2 regions of the Pseudomonas sp. MOIL14HWK12:I2 genome follow, and region 1 is predicted to be linked to the other one. Evidence: predicted binding sites of a transcription regulator. Region 1 holds the regulator's gene; the other holds the start of a gene.
The links. Region 1 encodes FliA, which starts transcription of late flagellar genes. Its sites were predicted from a motif close to CTAAAGTTTNNNNNNNNNNNGCCGNTAA; they were not measured.
Positions count from the first base shown of each region.

Region 2: the regulator FliA is predicted to act here: its motif matches at 3,362-3,389, upstream of PSK12I2_RS0122215 (methyl-accepting chemotaxis protein).

Region 1 covers NZ_AZOA01000009.1:174,143-180,730, forward strand. The annotation lists gene PSK12I2_RS0107905 (chemotaxis protein CheA) at 1-600, opposite strand, end outside; gene PSK12I2_RS0107910 (protein phosphatase CheZ) at 627-1,415, opposite strand; gene PSK12I2_RS0107915 (chemotaxis response regulator CheY) at 1,435-1,809, opposite strand; gene fliA (RNA polymerase sigma factor FliA) at 1,897-2,637, opposite strand; gene fleN (flagellar synthesis regulator FleN) at 2,634-3,464, opposite strand; gene flhF (flagellar biosynthesis protein FlhF) at 3,557-4,885, opposite strand; gene flhA (flagellar biosynthesis protein FlhA) at 4,896-6,588, opposite strand, start outside.
Region 2 covers NZ_KI783314.1:233,577-240,164, forward strand. The annotation lists gene PSK12I2_RS0122205 (SDR family oxidoreductase) at 1-865, opposite strand, end outside; gene PSK12I2_RS0122210 (hypothetical protein) at 1,247-1,501, opposite strand; gene PSK12I2_RS0122215 (methyl-accepting chemotaxis protein) at 1,667-3,307, opposite strand; gene PSK12I2_RS0122220 (Gfo/Idh/MocA family protein) at 3,417-4,358, opposite strand; gene PSK12I2_RS0122225 (saccharopine dehydrogenase family protein) at 4,426-5,499, opposite strand; gene PSK12I2_RS0122235 (DUF4214 domain-containing protein) at 5,776-6,588, shown strand, end outside.

The sequences.
Region 1 (6,588 bases):
GAATTCGTCATCGGTGATGTCGTCGCCACCGGCGGCTGCCGGCGTTTCCGCTGCCGCGCTCGGCTCGCTGCCCAGGGCATCGAGCAGATTCTGGAAATCGGCATCGCTCAATTCCGGCTCGGCCGCCGCAGCGGCGACCGGAGCCGGTTCCGCGACCACTGCCGGAGCGGCAGCCACGGGCGCAACCGCAGCCGGCGCCGGCGCACTGCCGGCGGGCTCGGCCAGGCGGGCCAGGGCCGCCAGCAATTCGGGCGAGGCCGGGGTCGGCTCTTCGCGTTCACGGACCTGACCGAACATCTCGTTGACGGAATCCAGTGCCTGCAGCACCACATCCATCAGCTCGGCATCCACGCGGCGTTCGCCCTTGCGCAGGATGTCGAAAACGTTTTCCGCGATATGGCAGCACTCGACCAGGGTATGGAGCTGCAGGAAACCGGCACCGCCCTTTACGGTATGGAAGCCACGGAAAATGGCGTTCAGCAGATCCATGTCATCCGGGCGGCTTTCCAGCTCGACCAATTGTTCGGACAACTGTTCGAGAATCTCGCCGGCCTCTACCAGGAAATCCTGGAGGATCTCTTCATCGGCGTCGAAGCTCATTCCTGCACTCCCCAAGAGGGTCTGGGTCAAAAGCCCAGACTGGATAGAAGATCGTCGACGTCGACCTGAGCGGCCACGACGTCTTCACGCTTATCGGCATGAATCTGCGGACCTTCACCCTTCATCGTCTTTTCTTTTCGATTCTGTTCGATCAGCGCGGTGTGATCGTGACTGAAGCCGGTATAGCGATCGACCTGGCTGGCCATCATCACCAGCTTGACGAGGTCTTTCTCGATCTGCCCGACGAGATTGACCACGCGCTTGATCACCTGACCGGTAAGGTCCTGGTAGTCCTGCGCCAGGAGGATGTCGTTGAGCTTGGCCGACAATTGCTCGGCGCTGCTCTCGCTGTGACTGAGGAAGGCGTCGACGCGCTTGGCCAGCTCGCGGAATTCGTCCGCGCCCATTTCCCGGCGCATGAACTTCTTCCAGTCGGCATGCACGGCCCGGGCTTCGTCGCCGAAGTTGCCTACCAGCGGGGCGCTCTCCTCCACCAGATCCATGGTCCGGTTGGCGGCGTTCTCGGTCATCTTCACCACGTAGGAGAGACGATCGGTGGCATCGCTGATCTGGGAGACCTCTTCGCCGGCCATGCCGCGCGGATCGATCTCGAAGTTGACGATGGCGTTGTGCAACTCGCGGGTCAGCTTGCCGACTTCCTGGTAGAGACCCCGATCGCGCAACTGGTTGAGTTCATTGATGACGTGCACGGCCTGGGTGAAATCGCCGCTTTCCAGGCATTTCACCAGCTCTTGGGCGTGCTGTTTGAGATTCGACTCGAAGTCGCTGAAGCTGTTGGAGCCAAGCTGATCCATAACGTCCCCGCGGCTTTCTTCAGCCGTTCACCCGCTCGAAGATCTTGTCGATCTTTTCTTTCAGCACCTGGGCGGTGAAAGGCTTGACCACATAGCCGTTCACGCCGGCCTGAGCGGCTTCGATGATCTGCTCGCGCTTGGCTTCGGCGGTCACCATCAGCACTGGCAGGGTCTTCAGGCGCGCATCGGCGCGCACCTGGCGCAGCAGGTCGATGCCGGTCATGCCGGGCATGTTCCAGTCGGTGACGAGAAAATCGAAGTTGCCGCTCTGCAACATCGGCAGCGCGGTGTTGCCGTCGTCCGCTTCGGCGGTGTTGGTGAATCCCAGATCGCGCAGCAAATTCTTGATGATGCGTCTCATCGTGGAAAAATCGTCCACGATGAGGATTTTCATGTTCTTGTCCAAGTCGACCTCCGTCCTAATCCGCACACACGCCGCAAGGCGCGTCTAAGCAATCGTAGTAGCCTGAGTACCAGCCGGTTAACGCGAACGCCATTCCGCCAGCCGCGCCCGCAGGCGTGCCGCGCATTGACTGTGAAGTTGGCAGACGCGTGACTCGCTCACGCCCAGCACCTCGCCGATTTCCTTGAGGTTGAGTTCCTCGTCGTAATACAGCGAGAGCACCAGACGTTCACGCTCCGGAAGATTGGCGATGGCGTCGGCCAGGGCCTTGCGGAAGCGCTCGTCCTCCAGACCGCGACCGGGTTCGAGTTCATGCGAACCGCTCTCCTCGAGCCCATGCTCACCACCCTCCATGAGGTCGTCGAAACTGAACAGGCGACTCCCCATGGTGTCGCCAAGGATGCCGTAGTACTCATCCAGACTCAATTTAAGTTCGGCCGCGACTTCGGAATCTTTAGCGTCGCGACCGGTGCGCGCTTCCACCGCGCGAATGGCGTCGGTGACCATGCGCGTGTTGCGGTGCACCGAGCGTGGTGCCCAATCGCCCTTGCGGACCTCGTCGAGCATGGCGCCGCGGATGCGGATGCCGGCGTAGGTCTCGAAGCTGGCACCCTTGCCGGCGTCATATTTGCGCGAGGCCTCCAGCAGGCCGATCATGCCGGCCTGCATCAGGTCCTCGACCTGCACACTGGCAGGCAATCGCGCCAGGAGGTGGTAGGCGATGCGTTTCACCAACGGCGCATAGCGGTTGATGAGTTGCTCCTGCTGGGTACGTTCCGAGGTTTTGCTGTACATGCGAAGCCCGCTGGATGCTGTCATGCGTGGGTACCGATGGCTGGTTGCACAAGGCGCTCGACAAAGAACTCGAGATGGCCGCGCGGATTGGCGGGCAACGGCCAGCCATCGACTTTCTGAGCTACCGCACGAAAGGCCAGCGAGGCCTTGGCACGCGGAAAGGCTTCGAACACGGGGCGCTGTTTCTGCACGGCTTTGCGCACCGCCTCGTCGAACGGAATGGCGCCCACATACTGGAGGGCGACATCCAGGAATCTGTCGGTCACCTTGGTCAGCTTAGCAAAGAGATTGCGACCTTCCTGGGGCGTCAGCGCCATGTTCGCCAGGACCCGGAAACGGGTGACGCCATGGTCGCGATTGAGCAGCTTGATCAGGGCGTAGGCATCGGTGATGGAGGTGGGCTCGTCGCACACCACCACCAGGACTTCCTGGGCGGCGCGAACGAAGCTGACCACCTGGTCGCCGATGCCGGCCGCGGTATCGACGATGAGCACGTCGAGGTTTTCGCTGATGTCGCTGAAGGCCTGGATCAGACCGGCGTGCTGGGCCGGCGTCAGATTGACCATCGCCTGGGTGCCCGAGGCCGCCGGGACGATGCGGATGCCGCCCGGGCCGTGCAGCAGCACGTCGCGCAGCTCGCACTCGCCGGAGATGACGTCGGCCAGGGTGCGCTTGGGCGACAGGCCGAGCAGAACGTCGATGTTGGCAAGGCCCAGGTCGGCGTCGAGCAGCATGACGCGCCGCCCGATATCGGCCAGGGCCAAGGCCAGGTTGACCGACACGTTGGTCTTGCCGACACCGCCTTTACCGCCCGTGACCGCTATGACTTGGACGGGATGCATGCTACCCATTGCCTGATACCTTTGATTGAAATCCGTCACACTTTAGACCAAGTGCATTTGGCGTGCCCAGGCATGCGATGCACCACTACCGTTCGTCTGCGCTAACCGGCGCGGCGGGCATTGCTCTGATACAGGCCGGCAAGCATGCCCGCCATGGTTTCTTCGCTCGGTTCCTCGGGGGCCTGCAGGCTCACCGCGCGGCTCACCAGCTGGTGGCTGCGGGCCGGATGCAGGTCGTCCGGGATGCGCGGGCCGTCGGCAATGTAGGCCACCGGCAGGCGCTGGCTGATGGCCAGACCCAGGGCCTCGCCGAGACTGGCGGCTTCGTCCAGCTTGGTCAGCACGCAGCCGCTCAGGCCGCAGCGCCGATAGCTGTGGTAGGCCGCCTTGAGCACCTGGCTCTGGCTGGTGACACCCAATACCAGATAGTTGCGAATTTTCAGCTGGCGGTTGGCCAGGGCTTCGAGCTGCACCTTGAGCGCCGGATCATTGGCGGGCATGCCCGCGGTGTCGATCAGCACCAGGCGCTTGCGTGCCAGGGGTGCCAGCGCCTGGGCCAGGGACTGGCCCGGGTCGACCAGGGTCACCGGCACGTCGAGGATGCGGCCAAGGGTCTTGATCTGCTCCTGGGCACCGATGCGGAAGCTGTCCATGCTGACCAGCGCCAGACTCTGGGGACCGTACTTGAGCACGTAGCTGGCGGCGAGCTTGGCCAGGGTGGTGGTCTTGCCCATGCCGGCCGGACCGACGAAGGCGACGACACCACCCTCCTCCAGAATCTTGGCATCGGTGGTCTTGGCCAGCTGGGCGAAGTTGGCCAGCAGCATGCGCCAGGCATGGCGCGGGTCCTGGATCTTGGCGACGCTGTCGAGCAGGTGGCGGGCCAGATCGGCCGGCAGACCCATGCGCTGCAGACGACGCCAGAGGCCGGCCTGCTGCGGACGGGTGGACTGCACCTGGGTCCAGGCCATGGAGCCGAGCTGGACTTCCAGCAGTTCACGCAGACCGCTGAGTTCGCTGCGCATGGCTTCCAGGGCGCGACGGTCTTCCGGCGCGGCGCTGGCGGCAGGGGCGGCAGCGGCCGGCTGGGGCGCACGCGGCGGGGCGATCACCGGCTCGCGGCGGCTGTCGGCGGCGCTGATGGCGCCGAGCAGCTGCTTGTCCTTGGGTGCGGCCGAGGGCACGCCCGGCGCGCGGATGCTGAGGTCGGCATGGGCCTGGGCGATCTTCGCATGGGTCTTGCGCAACTCCGCCTGCAGCTCCGCGTTGGGCGCGGCCGGTGCCGGAGCCTGGTAGTCCAGCGCCGCGGTCAGCTCGACACCACCGGCGACCCGGCGGTTGCTGAGGATGGCGGCATCCGGGCCCAGCTCGTCGCGTACCAGCTTCATGGCTTGACGCATATCGGCGGCGAAGAAACGTTTGACTTGCATGATCTAGACCTCAGCCATTCTGGCCAACGGTAGCGACGATGGTGACCTGCTTGTTGTCCGGAATTTCCTGGTAGGCCAGTACACTCATGTTCGGCGCCGCCATCCGCGCGAAGCGGGACATCATCCCGCGGATCGCACCGGCTACCAGCAGCACCACTGGCTTACCCATCATTTCCTGACGCTGCGCTGCCTCGATGAGGGAACGCTGCAGTTTTTCAGCCATGCCAGGCTCGAGGAACATGCCGTCCTCGGCGCCTTGACCGGCCTTCTGCATACTACTTAGCAACATCTGTTCCAACCTTGGCTCAAGGGTGATAACAGGCAGCTCAGGCTCCATTCCAACGATGTTCTGGACGATTGCGCGGGACAAGGCGACCCGTACGGCACCGGCGATGGCGGCGGGATCTTGACTCCGCGGACCGACGTTGGCGATGGCTTCGGCGATGGTACGGATGTCGCGGACCGGGACCTGCTCCTGCAGCAGTTGCTGGAGGATCTTGAGCAGGGTCGACAGGGAGACGATGCCGGGCACCAGCTCCTCGGCCAGCTTGGGCGAACTCTTGGCCAGTACCTGCAGCAGTTGCTGGACCTCCTCGTGGCCGATCAGCTCGTGGGCGTGCTTGAAGAGCACCTGGTTGAGGTGGGTGGCGACCACGGTGCTGGCATCGACCACGGTGTAGCCGAGGGACTGGGCCTGGTCGCGCTGGGTGACGTCGATCCAGACCGCCTCCAGACCGAATGCCGGATCCTTGGCGGCGACGCCGTTGAGGGAGCCATAGACCTGACCGGGGTTGATGGCCAGTTCGCGGTCGGGATAGATCTCGGCCTCGGCCACGCTGACGCCCATCAGAGTCAGACGATAGGCGTTGGGCAGCAGGTCCAGGTTGTCGCGGATGTGTACCGACGGCATGAGGAAACCGAGGTCCTGGGACAGCTTCTTGCGCACGCCCTTGATCCGCGCCAGGAGTTGGCCACCCTGGTTGCGATCGACCATGGGGATCAGCCGATAGCCGACTTCCAGACCGACCATGTCCACCGGGGTGACGTCGTCCCAGCCCAGCTCCTTGGCCTCGGCCGGACGCTGCACGGGAGCCAGGTCCTGCTGCTTCTTGGCTTCGACCTCGGCGGTCTGCTTGGCCTGGCGCTGACGCTTGTAGATCAGCCAGGCACCGGCAGCGGCGGCGCCACCCAGGCCGAGGAACGGCAGGTGCGGCATGCCAGGCACCAGGCCCATGGCGATGATGATGAAAGCCGAGACCGCCAGCGCCTTGGGCGAGGCGAACATCTGACGATTGACCTGCTGACCCATGTCTTCGGCGGAGGACACCCGGGTGACCATGATGGCCGCGGCGACCGACAGCAGCAGCGAGGGAACCTGGGCGACCAGGCCGTCACCGATGGTCAGCAGGGCGTAGATGCGCGCCGCTTCGCCGAACGGCAGACCGTGCTGGGCCATACCGATGGCCATGCCGCCGATAAGGTTGATGAACAGGATCAGCAGACCGGCGACGGCGTCACCGCGGACGAACTTGCTGGCACCGTCCATGGAACCGTAGAAGTCGGCTTCCTGGCCCACTTCGGTCCGGCGCTTCTTGGCTTCGGCCTGGTCGATGATGCCGGCGTTCAGGTCGGCGTCGATGGCCATCTGCTTGCCGGGCATGGCGTCCAGGGTGAAACGCGCCGACACCTCGGAGATGCGGCCG
Region 2 (6,588 bases), on a different contig from region 1:
CCTCACCGGTCACATAGCTCGATTCCTGGGAAGCCAGCAGCACATAGATGGGTGCCAGTTCCGCCGGTTGGCCGGGACGCTTGAACACCGTCTCGCCACCAAAGGTGGGGATCTTTTCCTGGGGCTGGCCGCCGCTGGGCTGCAGCGGGGTCCAGAAGGGACCGGGGGCCACGGCGTTGACGCGGATGCCCTTGCTGGCGACCTGCTTGGCGAGGGCCTTGGTGAAGTTGGTGATGGCCGCCTTGGTCGAGGCGTAGTCGAGCAGGAATTCGGAAGGCTGGGTGGCCTGGATCGAGGTGGTGTTGATGATGGCTGCGCCGGCCGGCAGATGCGGCAGGGCGGCCTTGCACAGCCAGAACAGCGCATAGACGTTGGTCTTGAAGGTGGCGTCGAACTGCTCGGTGGTCAGCTCGGCGATGTCCTGCACCGCGGTCTGCTTGCCGGCCACGTTGACCAGGATGTCCAGACCGCCCAGGGCCTCTTTGGCCTTGCTGACCAGTTGGGTGCAGAAGGCTTCGTCCTTCAGGTCACCGGGAACGCAGACGGCCTTGCGACCCTCGGCTTCCACCAGCTTGACCACTTCCTGGGCGTCGGCCTCTTCCTCTGGCAGGTAGTTCAGCACCAGATCGGCACCCTCCCGGGCATAGGCGATGGCCGTAGCCCGACCGATCCCCGAATCCGCACCGGTGATCAGTGCCTTGCGCCCGGCCAGTCGACCGAAACCCTTGTAACTGGTCTCGCCATGATCGGGGCGCGGCTCCATGACCTGGGCCAGACCCGGAGCCTCCTGGGGCTGCTTGGGAAATTCCGGCTGGGGATACTGGGTGAGGGGGTTCTGCATGGCGTATTGGTTGTCGCTGGACATGACATCTCCTGAAGGGGGCCAAAAGGCGCCCGTTTGGCATCTTTTCGATGACGTTCAAGGAAATGGAGCCGCAACGCGCAGGAGAGGTTCCCGCCGATTCATAGGGGTTGTATCGAGCTGGACAGCTTTCTTACCCCGTTTTTACCCACGACTACGCCTTTTCCGGCCCGCCCGGGCGTCCAATGACGACGAGAAGGGAAGGGCCCTTCTGGAGTGGAGGTAAAGGTGGTGATGAAAGGCGTCAAGGTGGCCGTGCTGGCGGCCCTGTTGTCCCTGTCCGGTTGCTGGCTGTTCATGCCACCGCCTGGTGGGGGTGGTCATGGTGGCCACGGCGGGCCCGGTGGTGGCCCGGAAGAAAGGGGGCCGCGCTAGGGGTCTCGCTCAGGCGTCGAGCGGCTCCAGCCGCAGGGCGACACCGGTCCGTTGCAGGGTGAGGATATCCGCCTCGCGACAGCCGATCAGCCTGCCTTCGGCGGTGCGCAGCTGGTCGTCTTCCAGCTGGGCATAGGACTCTGGCTGCCTGCCATCCCCGGCGACCATGATGTACAGCTGCCCGCACAGCAACTGGCCTGCCAGACGGCCATCGTCCAGGCCGATCAGGCGATAGCTGCGACGGGCATCGTAGGTAAAGCGCATGGGAGCATCCATTCAGGTGTTTCAGCTCAGAGCCGCGCGGGCGCGCAATGTTCAATTGCGAACATGGGCGCGCCGGGTCAGCCGGTCCATGGCCATGCCGAAAGCCTGCCCCTCGCAGGGGCGAGGGCAGGCTGACCGCTGGTCGGAAGTTTCCTGAACGGCCGATCAATAACGGAATTGCGCCACCAGGCCCTGGAACGAGGTGGCCAGTCGCGACAGCTCCTGGCTGGAGGCGGCCGTCTGCTGGGCACCGGTGGCGGTCTGGGTGGAGAGGTCCTGGATATTGACCAGATTACGGTCCACTTCGCGGGCGACCTGGGCCTGCTCCTCGGCAGCGCTGGCGATCACCAGGTTGCGTTCCTCGATCTGGGCGACCCCGGCGGCGATGCGGTCTAGGGCTTCACCCGCCTGGTTGGCGCGCGCCTGGGTGCTGTCGGCCAGGGACTGGCTCTTGTGCATGGCGCTCACCGCTTCTTCGGCGCTGCTGCGTACGGCGCTCATCATGCGTTCGATCTCACCGGTGGAACCCTGGGTGCGATGGGCCAGGGCGCGGACCTCATCCGCCACCACGGCGAAGCCGCGGCCCTGTTCGCCGGCCCGAGCGGCCTCGATGGCGGCATTGAGCGCCAGCAGGTTGGTCTGCTCGGCGATCCCGCGGATCACCTCCAGCAACTTGCCGATCTCGCGCACCTGGCCTTCCAGGGTCTGTACCTTCTGGGTGGAATCGGTGATCTCGCCGGTCATCACCGCCATGGCCTGGGCCGCCTGCTGCACCTGCTCGCGACCCTGCTGGGCTTCGCGGCTGGTGTCCTGGGAGGCGGTGGAGGTGGAGGCCGCATTGCGCGCCACCTCTTCCACAGCCGCGGTCATCTGGTTGACGGCGGTGGCAGCCTGCTGCAGTTCATCGTGCTGGCGGACCTGACCTCGGGAAGTCTCCTCGGTCACGGCGTGCAGTTCCTCAGCGGCCGCGGCGAGCTGGCTGGAGGCACCGGCCATCTGTTGCACGGTGTCTTTCAGGCTGCGCTGCATGCCACCCAGCGCTTGCAGCAGTTGCCCGGCCTCGTCACGGCGCGAACTCTGGATCGCCTGGGTCAGGTCGCCCTGGGCGACGCGCTCGGCGCTGGTCACCGCCTGGCGGATCGGCGTGACGATCATTCGGGTGATGATGATGCCCAGCGCCAGGGCGCAGAGCACCGCCAGCAGCAGGCCGCCGGCCAGCATCCAGAAGGCGTTGCCGTAGGTGGCGATCGCCGCGGCGCCGGCTTCGTTACCCTGGCGCTTGTTGGACTCCACCATGATCTTGAAGGCGGCCATGGTCTTACGGTAGCCGGGCTGCACCTGCTCGTTCAGCAGCTGGTTGGCGCCGGCCACGTCCTTGGCGGCCAGGCGCGCCAGGACGGTGTTGATGCTGGAGATATAGGCCTTCCACTCATCCTCGAAGGCATCACCCGCGGCCTTTTCATCGGCTTGCAAAGGGGTGGCGCGGTAGTCGGCGAAAGGCTTCTCGGCATCGGCCTGGTTGGATCGCAGGGAGGCGATAACACGATCCTGCTCGGTCTGGGGCGCGTTGGCATAGACCATGGACATCAACCGGAAGATATCGCGGTTGTGGCCGATCACGTTGCTCTTGGCATCGTTGAGCCGGGTGATGGACAGCAGATTGTTGTTCAGCACCGAATCCAGCAGGCCATTCAGGCTCCTGAGCCCGCTTAGGCCAACCGCACCTATGCCCAGGGTGATGAGCGTACAGAGACCAAAGGCGATCGCGAGTTTCTTCGCCAGCGCCAGATTGTTGAACCAGACCATTGGGGAGTTCCTTTCAGCGAGGGGATACCAGCCAGACTGCACCGGATACCCTTGCTATCGGCACTTGTCAGATGACCTTTAGCACCTCTAGAGCAGGCCATCCGCTACCTCAATCCCGTCCATAGAGCGCATCCAGCAGACAATTGGCCGCCAGCGCGGCATCCAAGGTGGCCAGTTCCGGCCGCGGCTGGCCGAGCAACTGATCGAACACCGCCTGGGCGCCCTGGGGTACGCCGGGGTCCACCCCTTCGACCAGCACCTGGCGATGGCCCTTGGCGTCGTGCAGCACCAGCCGCCCCGCGGAGAGCTCCAGAGTTCCCTCGCTGCCGTCCAGTCGAATGGCCAGGCGCGGACCGCGCAGGGTGGCGCTGGCACGCAGATGAATCGGCAGAGCACCGGCCTGGAGCAGGGCCTCGCCGCCATGATCCAGTGGCCAGCGCGGATCGCGGTCCAGCCGACTGTGCGTGACGGTCAGGGCCTCACCGCTTAGCCAGGCGCTGAAATCCAGCAGGTGCACCGCCAGATCGCCAAAGGCGCCGTAACCCATGCGGCGCTCGTCCAGGTGCGCCGGCCAGTCGCTGAGCCAGCCCTCCAGCAGCCCCGGGTGGCCGGCGGTGAGCGACAGGTGACTTAGATCACCGATGGCGCCGTCCCGAGCCCGCTGGCGCAACAGCTGCAGGGCCGGATCGGTGCGCAGATAGAAGCCACTGAAGCAGGACCGTCCGGCAAGCTGTTCGGCCAGGGCGGTGGCTCGGGCGGCCGAGACGGCCAGCGGCTTTTCCACGAAGAGATGACGAGCGCGCGGGAGCAGGGCGCTCACCGCCGCCTCGTGATCCTCGATCGCGGTGGTGACGAAGGCCAGGTCCACTTCGGGCAGCCGGGTGAAGTCGTCGAATACGGGCAGACTGTGGGGCGCGGCGAGGCGCCGGGCGCGGGCGGGATCCCGTTCGCTGGCCACCGCCACCACCCGCACCCACGGATCGGCCAGGCTGGTGTCCAGGTAGTCCTGGGCGTGGATCTGTTCGCAACCGACGATGGCGACGCTGAGCATGACGAGGGGTCCTCTAACGGCAACTGTTCCGTTATGGGACCCCTGGTCTGCTGCTAAGCTTCGCCGATCAGACCGGCTGGTAGGCCTTGCCGAAACGGTTGGCCAGGAAGGCCTCCATGTCCACCTGCTCCTGGGCGATGAAGCCGCGCTGCGGCAGCTTGCCTTCGCGGAACAGATCCAGGGCGGTGCAGATGCCGGCGGCGGTGGTGATCTGGATGGCGCTGGTCAGGCGACCGTCGCGCTCGGCGGCAAAGATCTTGCGGCTGAACACCTCCTGCACCAGCTTGCCGCCGCGCATCCCGCTGACGGTGACGAACACCAGCACCACGTCCTGCATGGTGGTGGGCACGGCGCCGCGCAGGATGGTCTTGAGCTGCTCCTGGTCACTGGCCAGGCGCAGGTCTTCCAGCAGGAATTTCATCAGGTCGCGGTGACCGGGATAGCGCACGGTCTTGTAGTCCAGGGTTTCCACCTGGCCCTGCAGGGTCTCGCAGAGGGTGCCCAGGCCGCCCGAGGTGTTGAAGGCCTCGTATTCCACGCCATCCAGGGAGAAGTGCTCCAGGCCTTCCAGCGGCTGCACCAGTTGCAGCTCGCCGTTGCGCACGGCTTCGCAGGGGTGGCAGTACTCGTTGACCAGGCCGTCGACACTCCAGGTCAGGTTGTACTTGAGGGCGTTGGTGGGAAATTCCGGCAGGGCACCGACGCGCATCTTCACTTCGCGCACGCTGTCGAAGCGCTTGGCCAGGGAGTGGGCGGCGATGCCGATGAAGCCCGGCGCCAGACCGCACTGGGGCATGAAGGCATTGCTCGCGCCTTCGGCCAGCTGGCGGATGGTCTTGGTCGCCTTGACGTCTTCGGTCAGGTCGAAATAGTGGGTATTGGTGGCCTTGGCCGCCTGGGCCACGGGAATCGCCAGGTGATAGGGCAGGGCATTGAGCACCACGTCCTGGTCGTCCAGGGCCGCGGCCAGGGCGCTGGCGTCGGCGGTATCCAGGGTCCGGGTCTTGACGCCCAGGGCCGCAATGGCCGCCAGGGCGCGCTCGTCGCGATCCGCCACCGTCACCTGATAGTCGCCACTGGCGTGCAGCAATTGCGAAATGGTGTAGCCGATATGGCCGGCGCCGAGCAGGGTGACTTTCATGGCGGATCCTCCGTGGTTGAGGCTCCAGCTTAAAAAGTGGCGCTGTCAGATGTGAGCGTCAGAGCGTCGAACTGTCGTCTCTTATTTGACGAATCGTCGGGGGTTTCGACGATTCGATGGAGGTACTCGTTTCATCTGGCTTTTTGCTTATCGCCCTAGGCGAAAGGCTGTCGAGCACGCCACAGGAATCTGGATACAGGTCGGCGCCGCGTACCGCCGCCTTCTATAAGCCAGGGAATCGGCCACAGCGGGTGGCCGCTTCAAGGAGGAGAGACCATGGTCGTGGACAATGCAGCATGGGTAAACGCCTGTTACTGGGGCGTGCTGGGCCGTGCCCCGGATGCGGAAGGCTTTCGCTTCTGGGTCGCCAAGCTGGACGAGGGCTTGAGCAACGCCCAACTGGTCCGCCTGTTCCTCAATGGTGCCGAGCGCCTGCAGGCGCAACCCGCCGACGAGAGCGCCAGCGCCTTCATCGACGGCTGCTATGGCGATCTGCTTGGCCGCAGCGCCGATGCCGGTGGCAAGGCCTTCTGGCTGGGCCGGCTGGAGACGCTTGGCAGCACCCACCAGGATGCCCGCGCCGCGGTCATCGTCGAGATGATCGACTACCTCGGCCGCCCGGATGGCCAGAGCGCCGATCAGCAGCTGTTCCAGACGCGCCTCACGCAATGGGAGCCGCTCACGCCGGGCGTCGCCCTGCACGAGGACACCGGGGTGTCTCCCACCGATGGCATCACCCGCAACGGCCAGGTGGACGTGACCCTGCCGGATGAGGTGACGGCCTGGAGTTACAGCCTGGATGGCGGGCAGAGCTGGACCGCCGCGAGCGCCGGCAGCCATACCCTGCAACTGGTCGCGGGCTACTACCAGGCGGATCAGCTGCAGGTCAGCTATCGGGAAGACGGGGGCACCACGCGGACCCTTACTAATGAAACACCCTGGCAGGTCGACAATCAGGGGGCCGCGCTCTATCTGCTCAGCACTCATGGCCCTACCACCGAGAATCTGTTGCGATTCCACTTCTATATCGACAACGACGTAGAGCAATGGCGCAGTTCCAGCGATGGCGGCCAGACCTGGCAGCAGGGG